2 regions of the Paenibacillus sp. FSL P4-0184 genome follow, and region 1 is predicted to be linked to the other one. Evidence: riboswitches for the same ligand, from Rfam matches in the RefSeq annotation. Region 1 holds a riboswitch; the other holds the start of a gene.

Evidence for each region. A riboswitch is a leader RNA that binds a small molecule or an ion and turns the genes downstream of it on or off. The one in region 1 is predicted to bind cyclic di-AMP.
Region 2: linked by a shared signal. The riboswitch ahead of MKY52_RS08970 (3D domain-containing protein) and the one ahead of MKY52_RS28760 (APC family permease) in region 1 are both predicted to bind cyclic di-AMP.

Annotation. Positions count from the first base shown of each region.
Region 1 covers NZ_JBBORN010000002.1:1,562,192-1,570,338, reverse strand. Annotated here, with positions in the region: gene MKY52_RS28770 (DsbA family protein) at 1-724, shown strand, start outside; gene MKY52_RS28765 (disulfide oxidoreductase) at 721-1,185, shown strand; cyclic di-AMP (ydaO/yuaA leader) riboswitch at 1,383-1,541, shown strand; gene MKY52_RS28760 (APC family permease) at 1,665-3,482, shown strand; gene MKY52_RS28755 (ABC transporter substrate-binding protein) at 3,684-4,691, shown strand; gene MKY52_RS28750 (FecCD family ABC transporter permease) at 4,913-5,968, shown strand; gene MKY52_RS28745 (FecCD family ABC transporter permease) at 5,968-7,002, shown strand; gene MKY52_RS28740 (ABC transporter ATP-binding protein) at 7,078-7,878, shown strand; gene murB (UDP-N-acetylmuramate dehydrogenase) at 8,030-8,147, shown strand, end outside.
Region 2 covers NZ_JBBORN010000001.1:2,080,849-2,088,995, forward strand. Annotated here, with positions in the region: gene MKY52_RS08945 (small, acid-soluble spore protein, alpha/beta type) at 84-260, opposite strand; gene veg (biofilm formation stimulator Veg) at 443-718, opposite strand; gene yabG (sporulation peptidase YabG) at 1,130-2,032, opposite strand; gene rsmA (16S rRNA (adenine(1518)-N(6)/adenine(1519)-N(6))-dimethyltransferase RsmA) at 2,104-2,988, opposite strand; gene rnmV (ribonuclease M5) at 2,985-3,536, opposite strand; gene MKY52_RS08970 (3D domain-containing protein) at 3,713-4,876, opposite strand; cyclic di-AMP (ydaO/yuaA leader) riboswitch at 5,158-5,387, opposite strand; gene MKY52_RS08975 (TatD family hydrolase) at 5,585-6,355, opposite strand; gene MKY52_RS08980 (HD domain-containing protein) at 6,467-7,744, opposite strand; gene MKY52_RS08985 (AbrB/MazE/SpoVT family DNA-binding domain-containing protein) at 8,049-8,147, shown strand, end outside.

The DNA.
Region 1 (8,147 bases):
TCCCCAGCTTAGCAAACAAGAGAAACGGCGGGTAGAACAGGAGCAGCAAAAGCAGAAGACGAGAATTTTAATTATTAGTTCAATAGCTTTAGTAGTCATCATTTTTGTTGGATTGTTTATGTTAGCTTCGAAAGATGCCGCAAAAAATGCCACTTCGGGAGAACCAGTAGCATTCAATTACAGTGAGCTACCTAGAGTCGGTAAAGAGGATGCACCTGTTAAAATTGTTGAATTTGGAGACTTAAAATGTCCAGCGTGTTCCCAATTTGCAACTTCAGTTAAACCGAAAATTGTTCAAGATTTTGTCAACGAGGGAAAAGCAGCGCTCTACTTTGTAAATATGGCTTTCGTTGGTCCAGACTCTGAAACTGCCTCACTTGCTGCATTATCTGTTTACCATCAGAATCATGATGAATTCTGGAAGTTCTATGATGCTGTATATGCTCAGCAAGGTGATGAGAGCGAAGAATGGGCGACTGAAGATTTCTTAGTAAGCCTTGCGGAGAAAGAGAAGTTAGCTATCGATTACGAACTGCTTCGTAAAGATATTAAAGATCGTACGTATGCAGATGAGCTGAATAAGGGTATGCAGTTAGCTAGTGAAGCTGGGGTGACGACTACACCATCCCTTTATATCAATGGAGTAATGACTGCGGATCCATTTAACATTGAAGCGATTTCAACTGAGATTAACGACGCCGCAAAAGCTGTGGAGGCAAAGTGACAAAGTTCCTATCTTTTTGCAAGCGTAACTGCCTGTATCTGGCCTGGTTCGTCTCTTTAGTTGCTGTTGCTGGTAGCTTGTATCTGAGCGAAGTATTGAAATATGAACCTTGTAAGCTTTGCTGGTTCCAGCGAATTTTTATGTATCCTCAGTTATTCCTCTTGGGAATTGCAACCTTTCGAGGGGATAAAAGGATTATCCCATATGTACTTCCACTAAGCTTGATTGGTGGCAGTATCTCGATCTATCATTATGCGGAGCAGAAGATTCCCGCGTTAAGTAAAGTGCTTCCTTGTACAATTGGTGTTCCTTGTAATAAGGATTACTTGAACTTTTTTGGATTCATGACGATTCCTTTCCTTGCATTAATCGCTTTTGCTTTAATTAGCATTTTACTTTGGTACGGACGCAAGGAAGAAGAAGTGATGGAGTTAGATACAGAGGAAAGTTTAGGATTTTGATTTTTTAATTTTAAAGGATCCGAAAAAATGTGAAAAGTGATTAAAAACACGATCCAGAGGGATAATTGAAGAGAATGAAAGAGAGCATCCAATAAGACGCTGTATTTGCGCTTACTGGATGTTTTTTCATTCTTTTTTCATTTTTTTCAACGCTTTACTGTATACACATTGTAGACTAATATTAGACCTTGTGAGAAGTTGAATATGCGCTGAATTTTCTTAGGAAAAACGGGGGAACCAAACTTGGCATATGTGCCAATGGGGTGAATCGGAATGGGTCGATTAGACTTATACCGTAGGGCTAAACCACAGCCCGAATCCGCCAGCTAACCTCGTAAGCAAAGGTGGGATAATGACCATGCATAGCATGCGGATCATTTCCGTATGCTATTTTTAGTGTCTGCATTTATGAAATCCACCAATGAAAACAGCGCGCGGAAATTCCGTTTCAGCTCCCAAAGAAAGGAACTGTATCCACCATGGTAAGCAAGGTAAAACGACTATTGATCGGGCGTCCGATGAAGTCGAACGAACTCGATCATGAAAAGTTATCCAAGGTTAAAGCACTGGCTGTCCTGTCTTCTGATGCGCTCTCGTCTGTAGCCTACGGAACGGAACAAATTTTGATTGTACTGGTGGCTGCGGGGTTTACTGCCATCTGGTATTCCCTGCCAATTGCATTAGCCGTATTGGGCCTGCTGGCCATCCTGATTTTATCCTATCGGCAGACGATTTACGCTTATCCTCAGGGAGGCGGAGCTTACATCGTTGCCAAGAGTAATCTTGGTGTTCCGACAGGGCTCTTAGCAGGAGGGTCTTTGTTAGTGGATTACATTCTGACCGTAGCTGTTAGTGCGTCGGCAGGGACGGATGCGATCACATCGGCTTTTCCAAGTCTTCATAATCACACCGTTCTTATTGCAGTATCAGTTATTATTTTACTTACTTTGATTAATCTTCGCGGAGTTACAGAATCAGCTTCATTCATCGCAATTCCAGTGTATTTGTTTGTAGTGTCGATTGTAGTCTTGATTATCTCCGGTGTTATTAAATATGCAGCAGGTGGCGTACATGCGAATGTCCCGGAAATTGGCTCTGCTGTTTCTAATGTTAGTTTGTTTCTACTATTAAAAGCCTTCAGTTCTGGCTGTTCGGCACTTACGGGTGTAGAGGCTGTATCTAATGCCATTCCAAACTTTAAAGCACCAGCTGAAAAGAACGCAGCCAAGACCTTAATGGTCATGGGGGTTATACTTGGATTTATGTTTACAGGTATCACACTACTGGCGTATTGGTACGGCATAGTGCCTGATGAAAAGGCAACGGTTGTTTCTCAGATCGCTGAATCGACCTTTGGCCGCGGAACCTTATATTTTTTCATTCAAGGGATCACAGCAGTAATTTTGTTCTTGGCGGCTAATACGGCTTACTCAGCGTTCCCGCTGCTCGCATTTATGTTTGCAAAAGATAAATATATGCCACATGCTTTTATGGTTCGTGGTGACCGTCTAGGTTTCTCTAATGGTATTATTTTTCTAGGTGTTCTGTCTGCTGTGCTTGTAGCTGCATTCCACGGAAATACAGAAAGCTTGATTCCACTTTATGCGGTTGGTGTATTCATTCCTTTCACATTGTCACAGCTAGGAATGATGGTTCATTGGTTTAAAACAAAACCAGCGGGATGGAAAAAAAGATTTGTTGTAAATACCATCGGTATGCTGACAACATTGACGATTACGCTTATTTTTATCATCACTAAATTCTCAAGCGTATGGATGGCTTTCATTTTCTTACCTGCTGTAATGTTCGTGTTCCACCGGATTCACAAGCACTATTTGAACACTGCAGATCAGCTTCGTATATGCCCGAGTACAGATAAACCTTTGATTAAGGGCAGTACAGTTGTTGTTCCTGTTGCGGGTGTAACACGTGCTGTACTACATTCCATCAGCTATGCCAAGTCTCTAACGGATAATGTTGTAGCCGTGTATGTTGGCTTTGATGAAGAGGACATTCAAAAAATGGAGCAACGGTGGGAGGAATGGAATCCAGGTGTACGCCTGATTGTACTTCGTTCCAGATATCGCAGTATTATTCGTCCGTTAGTGAAATTTATTGATACAGTGGAGTGGAAGACCGCAGCGACGGATCATATCACGATTCTGATTCCACAGTTTATAACTAAGCATTGGTGGCAAGCTGTACTTCATAATCAGACCAGCTTTTTAATCCGTTCGTATCTAATGAATTCAAAAGATGTTGTAGTTGCGACTGTCCCATATCATTTGAATAAATAATGGATCATTAAGGAGAGGCTATATCCGGAACGTTCGGAATATAGCCTTTTTTGTCTTTTTAAGAAGGAAATTATTGCAAATCCACAAAATTTAAAATTTATATGTTGACATAGAGAATGAGAATCAATATCATTTAAAAGTGAGACTGAGGTAGTCAACACCTTTGAATAACAGAGGATGTACACACTAGGAGGGTATTTAATGTTTTTGTTTAACAGAAAAAGATTTGGAAGCATGAAATTAACGATGGTCGGATTAATGGTGATGGTGCTATTCTTATCCGCTTGCGGTAATAATAATCCCGGTAACGCTTCAAACGCAGGAACAGAGCCAACGACGGCACCTACTGCTGAAGCTACAGAAGCTCCTACAGCTCCTAAGACGTTAACGGATGCAATGGGACATGAAGTAACGATTCCAGCTAATCCTGGGCGTGTACTGGGTTCTTATTTGGAGGATGCTTTGGTAACTCTAGGTGTGACTCCAGTAGCGCAATGGTCAGTGACTAATGGTATTCAAGATTATCTGTCCACTGAATTGAAGGATGTTCCTACGATCAGCTACGATCTTCCGCTCGAGGCAGTAACCAGCTTCGCTCCGGATCTTATCCTCATCCCGTCGGAGTCATCTGTACAGAATGGTATCTATGACCAACTGAATAAGATTGCACCGACTTATGTGATTGGGGATAAGCTAAATCAAGATTGGCGTAAATCGCTACTCAAGATTGGTGAAATTCTGAACAAGACCCCTGAAGCAGAGAAAGCCATTAAAGATTATGAAGACAAGGCGGCTGCAGCGAAAGAAAAGCTTAAAGGAGCTATTGGAGAAGAGTCCGTGGCGATTTTATGGTTGGTACAAAAGAACTTCTATATTGTAGACGAAACCCGCAGCAGTGGTGCTGTATTATATACAGACCTTGGTGTAAAGCTGCCTAACTTAGTAACAGAAATTCCTGTTGGTACAAGAGCTACTTGGAATCCAATTTCGCTAGAGAAGCTTTCTGAGCTGACAGCAGATCATATTATCCTTGTAAATAGTGATAAGACTGAGGGTTCGGAGATTCTGGACAGTGCAATTTGGAAAGGCATCCCGGCTGTGAAAGCTGGAAATGTGCATGAAATGAGCTCAACAAGCAGTTGGCTATACAGTGGTGCGAACGCTGGTGACAAAATTATTGACGATGTGTTAAAAAGTTTTGTGAAATAAAGAGTCGTAATTCACCATGAATGAGACTGATCATTTGGGTGGGGAAGGGCGTGCAGATCAAGTATCTTAGGATACTTAGATCTGCACCATTTTTTTATAAACCATTCCTGTATTACTGAAAAATAACTCCTACAATTGTACAACTTAATTTTTTTTGCGATAATGAGAATGATTGTTGTTATCATATAGACCATTGTAACTATCGATTAAGGAGACGACTCATGGTTTCACCCTCAGATTTCGCACATCGTAATAAAAATGACACAAAAAAAGCTCTACATACCCGACCGGCAGCTGCGATGGGTATTCTAGTGATTGGACTCGCTGCCATTGCCTTTGGACTGGCACTTTCGGTCTCAGTTGGTGCGGCAGATATCAAGCTAGCTACGGTATGGGAAGCAATATTTCATTTCAATCCAGATATACAAAAACATCAGGTGATAAGAGAACTGCGATTTCCCCGCGCGATAGCAGGTGCTTTGGTCGGTGCTTGCTTCGCTGTAGCAGGGGCAATCATGCAGGGGATGACAAGGAACCCTCTTGCGGATTCAGGTCTGTTAGGCTTGAATGCGGGAGCAGGTGTAGCGCTGGCCACAGTTTTTGCTTTTGCACCTTCGATCTCATTTACTTCACTTATGTTGTTTTGTTTTATAGGTGCTGCTATAGCGTCTTTTATCGTATTTGGAATCGGGTCGCTATCTTTTAATGGCCTTACCCCTTTACGTTTGACGCTGGCAGGTTCCGCGGTTAGTGCACTACTGGTTGCTGTTAGTCAGGGCATAGCTATTCTTTTTAACTTATCCCAGGATATAGCCTTCTGGTTGGCTGGCGGAATGGGTGGGGCAAGCTGGACTCAGATCAAGATTATCTTCCCTTGGGTGTTCGTGGCATTAATCGCAGCGATGATGTTAGCGCGGTCTGTCACCTTGCTCAGCTTAGGAAGAGAAGTTGCAGTTGGTCTGGGGCAGCGGACAAAAGTAGTACAGTTGGCATGTATGATTGTTGTAGTAGTACTTGCCGGAAGTGCAGTCTCGATGGTTGGCCCGATTGCTTTTATAGGACTAATTATTCCACATGTAGCACGTTATTTCGTTGGAGTAGATTATCGCTGGATCATTCCTTGCTCGGCAGTTCTTGGGAGCTTATTGATCATCTTTGCGGATATCGCCGCTAGAATGATAAATGCCCCTTATGAGACGCCGCTAGGCGCATTAATTGCCATCATCGGTGTACCTTTCTTTATTTACTTAGCGAGTAAGCGGAAGGGGGAGCTGTAATGCACAGAACAACCCTTTCTCCCAATGATAATGAACGCCGTACACGTGCTATTACAGTGTTATCGCTCCTTGCCATATTGATCGTTGTTGTTTTTATTGTCAGTATGAATACAGGATTTATGCGTCTATCCCCACGGGAGGTACTACATACACTGCTGGGTGATGGAACTCATCAGCAAAAGCTTATTTTATTTGATTTTAGATTACCTCGCATCGTAATTTCATTGTTGGTTGGAGCGGGCTTTGCAGTGTCAGGCTGTATTTTACAAAGTCTCGCAAGAAATGCACTTGCCGAACCGGCTACGCTGGGCATAAGTGCGGGTGCTGGTTTTGCGGTAATCATTTTTATCTCGTTTTTTCCGGCTACAACAGCAGCTCCGGTATTTGTCTTGCCGCTCTTAGCGCTTGGAGGGGCTAGCTTAACCGCCGCTTTAATCTATATTCTGGCTTATAGAAAAGCAGATGGTCTATCTCCAACAAGGTTGATCCTTATCGGGATTGCAGTCGCTGCCGGAATTAACGCTTGCCAGCTGGTGTTGGCACTTCGGCTTGATCCTAATAATTATCAGTTTGTAGCGACTTGGATCGCCGGGAAAATATGGGGTGGCGATTGGAGATTCGTACTTGCTCTGCTACCTTGGATAGCGATTCTGTTACCGTTCGCCTTCTATAAAGCCCGTATTCTTAATGTATTGAATCTAGGGGAACATACTTCAGTAGGACTTGGAATGCGAGTGGAGAAGGAACGTATTCTCCTTCTAGTGACAGCAGTTGCGCTTGCCGGCTCCTGCGTTGCTGTAAGTGGAGGAATTGGCTTTGTCGGCCTAATTGCACCACATCTTGCCCGCAAGCTTGTGGGACCCCGTCATCAGGTATTATTGCCCGCTAGTGCGTTGACAGGGGCGCTTCTTATGATTACTGCTGATACTATCGGCAGATGGGTGTTACAGCCTGCAGAAGTTCCAACAGGCATCGTGGTTGCGATCATTGGTGCACCTTACTTTTTATATTTACTCGCCAAATCGAAAGCATAATGCGTACGAAGCGAGTTTTACTATGTAGTTCATTCTAGGAGCATAGCTCCATAAAACTTTTAAGGAGTTGTTAACATGTCAGAACGTTTGAACACAGAAGAGTTAAGTATTGGGTATGCAGAGGCTACAATTGTTAAAGGGTTGAACTTAACTATCCCTACGGGAAAAATAACCGCACTAGTGGGCGCTAACGGTTCTGGTAAATCTACAATTCTTAAAACAATGGCCCGGATCATGAAGCCTAAGAGCGGCAGTGTAATGTTGGACGGTAAATCGATCCATAACTTTTCAACGAAAGAGGTAGCTCGTCAGCTTGCGATCTTACCGCAAAACCCAACGGCTCCAGACGGACTAACGGTCTCTGAACTTGTCAGCTATGGCCGTTTCCCGCATCAAAAAGGATTTGGCACAATGACAGCAGAGGATCGCAGCATTATCTCCAACGCAATCACTGTTACAGGTATGGAGCCTTTCCATGACCGTCCGATTGACCGCTTATCTGGAGGACAACGTCAGCGTGCTTGGATCGCTATGGCATTGGCGCAAGAAACTGACATTCTATTCTTGGACGAACCAACAACATTTCTAGATATGGCTCACCAGCTTGAAGTTCTACAGCTTCTGCAAAAGCTGAATGAGGAAGAAGGCCGTACCATTATCATGGTCGTGCATGATTTGAATCATGCTACTCGTTATGCACAGCATATGGTAGCTATTAAATCCGGTACTGTGGTTAGTGAAGGCTCACCTACTGAAGTTATGACACCAGATGTACTGCGGGAAGTGTTTGGAATTGAGGCAGATATTGTTCCAGATCCACGCACCGGTGTGCCGCTGTGCCTTCCTTACGAGCTTGCTGCATACAAAGCTGTGTAATCATAATTGAAAATCATACAACGAACAGGCTCCCGTCATTGACAAGGGAGCCTGTTCGTTGTTACAGTTGTGGTTGCCTACAAATCCATGATACCACTACTAAAAATAGATCAAGGACCATCATTTATACATGGTTAAAGGAGCATGAAACATGAATATTGACAAAATTCAAAATGACCTAGAGCAGCTAATGACTGCAGGGATTGTGAAGAGTCATGAGAACTTAAAAGATCACGTGTATACCAAAATGGGCGGTAAAGCTGATATTT
Region 2 (8,147 bases), on a different contig from region 1:
ACTTCTAATGAAGTCCAATAATAAAAGGGTGTCGCCAGTTCGACGCACCCTTTTTCGTTAAATAATTGTTCACACGCTAAAGATTAAGATTTCCGGGCAGCCTCTTCAGCGAGCTGAATCGCTCTTTTTACCATATTACCTGCATCCTTCGCCCGTATTCCTCCCCAGCCTTCACGTTCCACAGTTTCGTAAAAACCAAGCTCCTTGGCTAACTCTGTCTTTAGTTCTTCCGACATCATGCCTCGTTTTCTGCGGCTCATTACGGAATTCCTCCCTTATGAAAGAAAATGATAAACCGATTGCTCAATTAGTATGCTTGCTTAGAACAAGGATCATTCACCGAATATTAACCGCCAAAAAAAAGAAACAGTCGTCCTTTATGAAGGAGAACCGTTTCTGATAAAATAAAAAACAGCCTCCAAAGGAAGCTGCCCGTGAAACATTAAGCTTTAATATACATAATCCGCATCTGCCCATCGTCTTCACATACTGTGATTTCCACAGATTCAGTAAGGATATCGGCATAGCTATAGGAGACTCGCTTGAATGTTTGCTGCTCCTGATCCAGTTTGACAATAAATACAGAAGGGTACGTTTCTTCCAGGACACCGGTGCGTTCTACGGTTTTACGACGACCTCCGTTTGCACGCAACGTGATCTTATGACCGACGTGAGCTTCGAGACTGCGTTTGATTTCCAACAGCGCGTTATTAGCCATTGCCTGACGACCACCTCTTTTCTTGTCCATTATACAACTTCCCCAGGTGTTTGTCAAAGCAAATAAATAATTATAGATGATGAATATTTGGTTGTCAACGGAATTTTTTTGCGGAGAATCAGAGGCGAACTAATAGCCTTGTTATCTGTAATAGGTTTACCACAAAGCAAGAAAAATAACATTGTCGATCTTTAAAGATAACTACCATTTCACACAAGCATAATTGCCTTTGGCGTCCCTATAAGGACGGTTAGCGTTTATGCGGGAAATATAAGGATAATGTATAGCGTGAAACTTATACTTTCTTATATAAAAAAAGGGTTAAGCTCATCGCTCACCCTTTCTTCGCGTTACTCTATTCGGCCACTCCAAATTACCTATTAGCTTTGAAAATAGACCAGTACCTGTCGATTAAATTGCGGAAGGTGTCACTTTTAGTGCTGACAGATTCTGCAGACGCGGCATCCCAATACGGAAGCTGCCACGGGTCTCAATACCGCCTATTCCCTGATTACCACTAATGGTGTTGTTCAAAACCTCACTCAGATTCACCGTATCCCTAATGGGCGTGAACGACGATTTTGCCGCTACATAAACTGGGTCTAAGGCATGGATCAATATCCGTCCAGGAGAACTGGCGAAGTTCGCCCCTGCCCCCAGCAGTGCCTCAAAATGTGACTGACAAGCACCTGCAACAATCGTCAACGCATCAAAATTTCGCTCATAATCCCTAGCTACCCTAATAGCAGCTACGAAGTTTTGCGAATTTTTATAGCTGCTCAGACTGTGAAGATCGTAAGTATGCTGTTGCTTCAGCACCCCGTCATGACCGGTAATCACCACAATATCTGGACGCACGCGGGGCAGCAGCCGGTATAAAGTGTCAGCCATTGCGGACTCATGAACATGATGACCTTCAGCAGGGATCCGCAATTGCTCGTATAAGCTAAGGCTCTTATTCAAATACGCTGGATCGCCATCCAGATGCAGTACTTTCCCCGGTACTTCAAAATAAGCAGCTTCCTTGGGCGATGGAGCCCATGCTCCTTCTGATAGAGCGCTCCCGCTCCGCTGACTTTGCTCCTGTCGGTCTTTCCGCAGCTGTGTCAGTGATTCATTCGCTTTAATCTGTGCCTGCTGTCCTCGTTCCGTAATTCGGGTAGGAGGCACTTGAACCAAGTCATTCAGAGGAGAATCCGCCAACAGACGGAAATCTGTGCCTTTAATGACGGCTCTGTCCTGCACAATATGATCTACACGAAAAGTCAAATCTCCGCCATAAGATTTACGAACGACCAAGTCTCCTAAATTCATTACAACCACCACCTCTACCCCATCGTATGGGCAAAGGCCTCAGTTGGTTCATAACTAGCTATGTTTTTAGCTTATTCAATTCCAGCAGCTAACAGAACACCGCTCAATCGGGCGTATTCTTCTAGACTTAACGTTTCTCCACGACGTGTTGGTTCAATACCAGCTTCTGCGAGTAAAGCCTCCAGACGCTCACGTCCCTCTTCAGGGAAGTAACGAGCTTTGAGATTGTTAGCAATCGTCTTGCGACGCTGTGTGAAAGAAGCTTGGACTACCTCAAAGAAGTGCTTCTCACTCTCAACTTCTACCGGTGGACGCTCTCTTACCTTTAGACGGATTACAGCGGACTCCACATTAGGTTGAGGAATGAACACCGTACGCGGCACAATGCAGACGAGCTCAGGCTCGCTGTAGTACTGCACGGCAATGCTAAGGCTCCCATATTCCTTTCCTCCCGGAGAAGCAGCCATACGCTCCGCAACCTCTTTCTGAATCATTACAACGATGTTATCAAGCGGAAGCTTCTCTTCGAGCAGCTTCATCAGAATCGGAGTAGTTACATAATACGGCAGATTGGCAACTACACTTACCTTGTTCACGGATGCAAAATCTTCTTTGAACAGCTCCTGCAGATTTACATTCAGAACATCATCATTACGAACCTTTACATGCGGATAAGGGGAAAGTACGTCCCTTAAAATAGGAATCAGCCTACGGTCGATCTCCACAGCAGTCACCGCACCGGCGGTTAGCGCCAAACGCTCCGTCAGGGCACCAATCCCAGGACCGATTTCCAATGCCCCTGATTCACTATCTAGCCCAGCAGCGTCAACAATCTTGTCCAATATATTTTGATCAATCAAAAAATTCTGTCCTAAGCTCTTCTTGAACTTGAATCCATAACGTTGAATAATTTCTTTCGTCCGTTTTGGAGTCGAAATTTCCTCTCTACCACTCATGAAGTAATGCCCCCCTGATCAATTTGGGCGAGAGCTCCGGCAAATTCCTCCCGCGTAATTCCAAACATCGCCAGCCGCTTGTACAGCTGCTTGCCATTACAATATCCGATTCCAAGCAAATTACCAAGTGCCATACGTCTTTCAGCTGCCCGAGGATGTACAAGCATTCCAGCGGCCATTAGATCATCAAGTCCAATTAAAGCAGGTGCACCTTCAAAAGAGGTATGTACATTCCGCAGCGCATGACGAATCGCCTCTGGAGAAGCGTTCTCCACACCAATATCTCCCTTGCGGGTTGCGTCCTTCTCCGGAATGAAGGCATGCTTACAGCCCGGAACCTTTGCGGACACAATCTTACGAATTCGTTCACCCGCGTGATCCGGGTCAGTAAGGATAATCACTCCTCTACGCTCCATAGCAAGCGCGATCTTCGCAATTACGGTCCGGTCTACAGCCGAGCCCCCTGTTTCGATCGTATCTGCTTCTACAGCGCGTTTAACAGCGACGGTATCACTCTTACCTTCAACGACAATTAATTCCTTAATCATATCTCTTGACTCCTTCCAAAAAAAGCAAAAAAGAAGAGGTTTCGCTCCTCTTCTTTTGGTTAAAGAATGTATAAGTGATGAGCGGTTGCTCTGCGATCAACGAAATGATCATCTGGCGTTCCTTAACGGTTATCATCACTATAGCTTATCAAAGAATAATTTGCAAAAGCTTCAGCCTAGTTTAACTCCGGCTTCACAGGTCCAATCACATAAACGGTACGCGATTTACGACCGAAATTACGGACATGGCTCAGTGAATCGTAATAGACATCTACTTTATTGCCTTTAATGGCACCGCCAGTATCTTCTGCTCGGCGGAATCCTAGCCCCTCGATATATACCCACCAGCCAATAGGGATTACATTCGGGTCTACCGCAATTGTACGACCTTCCGTTACGCGTGTTCCGGAGGCAGTTTTGGTACCAATACCTGGCTCTTCTGATGAATAAGCTGTCATGGAGACGTTCTTAATCATCTTCTTGTACTCAAAGTCTACGCCAGCCTTGCTAGTGACGTTATTAGTCTTGGCGCTAACCTTAGCCGTTTTTGAAGTGGTGTTTGATTTGGAAGTTGTTGTAGTCTTAGCTACAGCCGGCTTAGGAAGTGCTTTGGTACCAACGGCAATAATCTTATCTTTCGTTACCGTTTGTACTTCCTTACCAATCATGCGCATAGAGGCCAGTTCTCCGTCTTGGTAGATCTTTTCAATATGCTGAATCATGACGCCTGGTTTGCCTGCCTGTGCCACTCTAACTGTTCCCACAGTAAGGGAGGGGTCTGCTGTCTTGATGACTCTGAAGGGTAAGTTAGTTGATCGCTGTACAGTCTGTTTGTTGATGCGAACAATCTTAACCTCCATGTTTGCAGAAATGGTGGTGTCTAACGAAGGGAAAATCTTATCATGACCTTCTAGGGTAATGCCCATTTTCTCAATTGCTTTACCAATTGTGTCTTCGGTCGTATATAACGTTTTTGTTGCTCCATCCGCAGTAAGACTAATTTTCTGCGCACGATTGATAACGACACGGTCACCGTCTTTTATTTCATCACTCAGTCCTAAAGATAGTTCATCATGCGGCTGCAGCGAAATTTGCTCTTTCTCCAACACATCACCAAGAAGCGCTTCTCGCGTTTCAAGCGTCTGTGTTTGCCCGTCTATTACTAAAAATAATTGTTTGTTACTTTGACCGTGTACGTACAGCAGAATAAGTAGCGCGATAGCGACTGAAATCACGCCTGCAAGTAAAAGTACGCGAGTATTTACTTGCTCCCACCGTAATGCGAAAGACCTGCTGGATGACTGCGAATCATGGGATACTTCTGGTTGGAATACGCCCATTCTCTCCATCCTCCTTACATAGCCCCGTCGTCAATTGTATATCATGAGGACTGAATTCCTTTGACGAAACTATTTGAGATTGTCACAGGACACGCACGTAATAACTTAGCGTCTCCTGCTCATGGATCGCCTGCTCGGCACAGCTACTCCCACCCCTGTTATATAACAGTATGTGGGCAACATTCTATTTATTCAAAAATAAAAAAGCCTAAAAAGAGTTCAACTGAGGACTCTTTCGTGGCTTCTCCAATATCAGAATAGAGAATGCTTGTGCACGAGGTTGCCTCTCTTACTTGCGCTTACGGGGTTAGCTGTCGGGTTCGGACGAAAGAGAGACGCCCTATTTCAGGTCACCCGCTCATGGCGGTTGCCCTTAAATTCACCCCAAAGACCACGTAAAGAAATCAAATACTGTCCTACGGCACGTCTAAACCGTATTTAAAATACAGGCATGCGGCAGGTCAATATTGGTTCCCCCGTTCTCCATACGGAGACTCAGCGAGACGATCCATGAATCAATGGCTGTCACTATAACACAGCTCACATCACTGAAAAGATGATATCCTGTTTTGATGCATGTTGTAAAGGACGATTCAACCACGTTTACGCAAAAATATGGTTAAAATATTGTAATATTCAGCCGTTTTTATATTAAAAAAGTTTAATATATCGGCCATTCTCTATTTTTCGCCTGTTTTGCTCCCGTTTTCACTGAATCCCAAATCGTTCCAGTGCGTTCGCATACGTTATTTTAGCCAATTCTTCCCATGTTAACCCTTTAATTTCAGCTGCTGCCTCTGCTACAAGCTTCACATGAGCGCTCACATTTCGCTTCCCGCGGAAGGGGTGTGGAGTCAAATATGGAGCATCGGTTTCGATCAATAATCGGTCTAGTGGGGTCTGCGCAAGCACTTCTTTTGGCACTCTTGCATTTTTGAACGTAATGGGTCCTCCAAAGGATAAATGAAAACCAAGATTCAAGCACATTTTAGCTGTTTCCCAGCTTCCTGAGAACGAGTGCATCACGCCTCCAACCTCATTTGCTTTTTCCTCCCGTAAAATCCGTACAACATCCTCATGGGCATCACGATCATGAATACAAATCGGCATATTTAGTTCACGGGCTAGTCCAATTTGCTTGCGAAAAACTTCATGTTGCACATCCTTGGGAGAAGTATCCCAGTAATAATCCAGTCCGATTTCACCAATAGCCACTACTTTTTTATGACTGCATAGAGAAGCAATCCAATCGAGATCTCCTTCTTTCATATCAATCGCATCCTGAGGATGCCAACCCACTGCCGCATAAATATAATCATAAGATTCCGCCAGCTTCATCGTTGAGGGAATCGTCTCCCGATTAAATCCGATATTAATCATCTTGCTAACTCCTGCTTCTACAGCACGAGCGATAACTTCTTCGCGATCCTCGTCGAATTGAGGTGCATCCAGATGCGTATGTGTGTCAAACAGAAACATTTTAACCCTCACTCCTTGTTCTTTTTTAAATATAAGACAATATAAGTTTCAAGCTATCCGTTATATCTTATATTTCTACTCTTCTTGTCAAAAATCCCATATTTTCTTGTATTATTTTGCAAAAATCTCTGCAATAGAACCAGGCAATCGAGTATTTCTCAACTTATCCTGAGGAAAATAAAGATGATATCTTCCACGGTGAATGCCGCTAATAGAACGCACAATATCCGACACCTCTGAAATTTCCCGCAGATGATCATGCCGATCAAGCAGCAGAATTTGTTTATTGTCAAAAGCTTCTCCCGGACGGAACACATCATAGGGCAGATCTGTCGGAAAATCAATCTCCAAATCATATTCTGGGTGAAGTCCGGCTGCCGCAAAACTGCTGCGAATTTCAGTAATCATATCTGTATCGAGATTCTCCACCTCTACATATTTATACAGTTTACGATGAATAAAACGGGTACACAAGTCACTTAGGAGCTCATCTTTCTCAAGCGTCCACTGCATAAAAGCCGTCTGTACCAGTGCTTCATCTAGCATTAAATATTGCTTCACTGTCACCTCACCACGGAACAAATCCTCCAGCGGATTAATCATGAAACTAAAATTGTACCCCTCTTGGAAAAGCTCCTTGGCTCTACGGAAAATTTGTCGCAAAATAATCTCTGAGCTACGTGTCACCGGATGAAAATAGACTTGCCAGTACATTTGATAACGCGACATTAAATAATCTTCAATGGCATGCATTCCCGATTCTTTTACAACAATTCGACCATTATAAGGACGCAGCATTCTTAAAATCCGATCAATGTCGATCGTTCCATAGTTTACACCTGTATAGTACGCATCACGCAGCAAATAATCCATGCGATCAGCATCTAGCGGACTGGAAACCAGATTTACAACAATTTCATGCTCATAAGTTTTAGCGATTACAGAGGCTACTTTACGAGGAAAATCCTCCTCCACATCACGCAAGATCTCAGTAATCTCTGTGTCCTCCAGAATAATTCGACAAGTCCAATCCTCATGATTCATTTCAAAAGCTTCTTCTATAGAATGGGAAAATGGACCATGTCCGAGATCATGCAGCAAGGCCGCACACAAGGTGAGCAGACTTTCTTCAGGAATCCAATCCTTATACCCGCTTCGTTCAAATTGCGAAATAATTCTACGTGTAATTTCGTACACCCCTAGGGAATGAGAAAACCGACTATGCTCTGCGCCATGAAAAGTAAGATACGAGGTACCCAGCTGGCGAATTCGGCGTAAACGCTGAAATTCCTTTGTATTTATTAGTCGCCAAATAATAGTATCCTGCACGTGGATATAATTGTGAACCGGATCTTTGAAAACCTTTTCTTCTGTGAGCGGCTGCTTCATGAGATCAACTCCTTTATTAAATTTAATATGATTTTAACCAATATAAGTATATAATAAGTAATTATGTCGTACTTTGTCGAATAGTGACGTTTTTAGTCTTGGTAAATCGACAAAGTTTATTTTTTCACTTTTTTTAGAATTCGTGATTGTTATAGGGAATTCAAAGTTTTCGTGAAAAAGCACTTATTTAACAGATGAAAAAAGGTTGACTGTTTTGGGAATCGTTGGTATTATAAATATCATAAAACAGTGAACAATGTCGAATAATGACGTTTTTGGAACATTGAGAGGAGTAACGATTGTTATGATGAAATCAACAGGAATTGTAAGAAAAGTAGACGAACTTGGACGGGTAGTTATTCCCATTGAATTGCGCCGTACTCTTGGCATTGGTGAAAAAGAT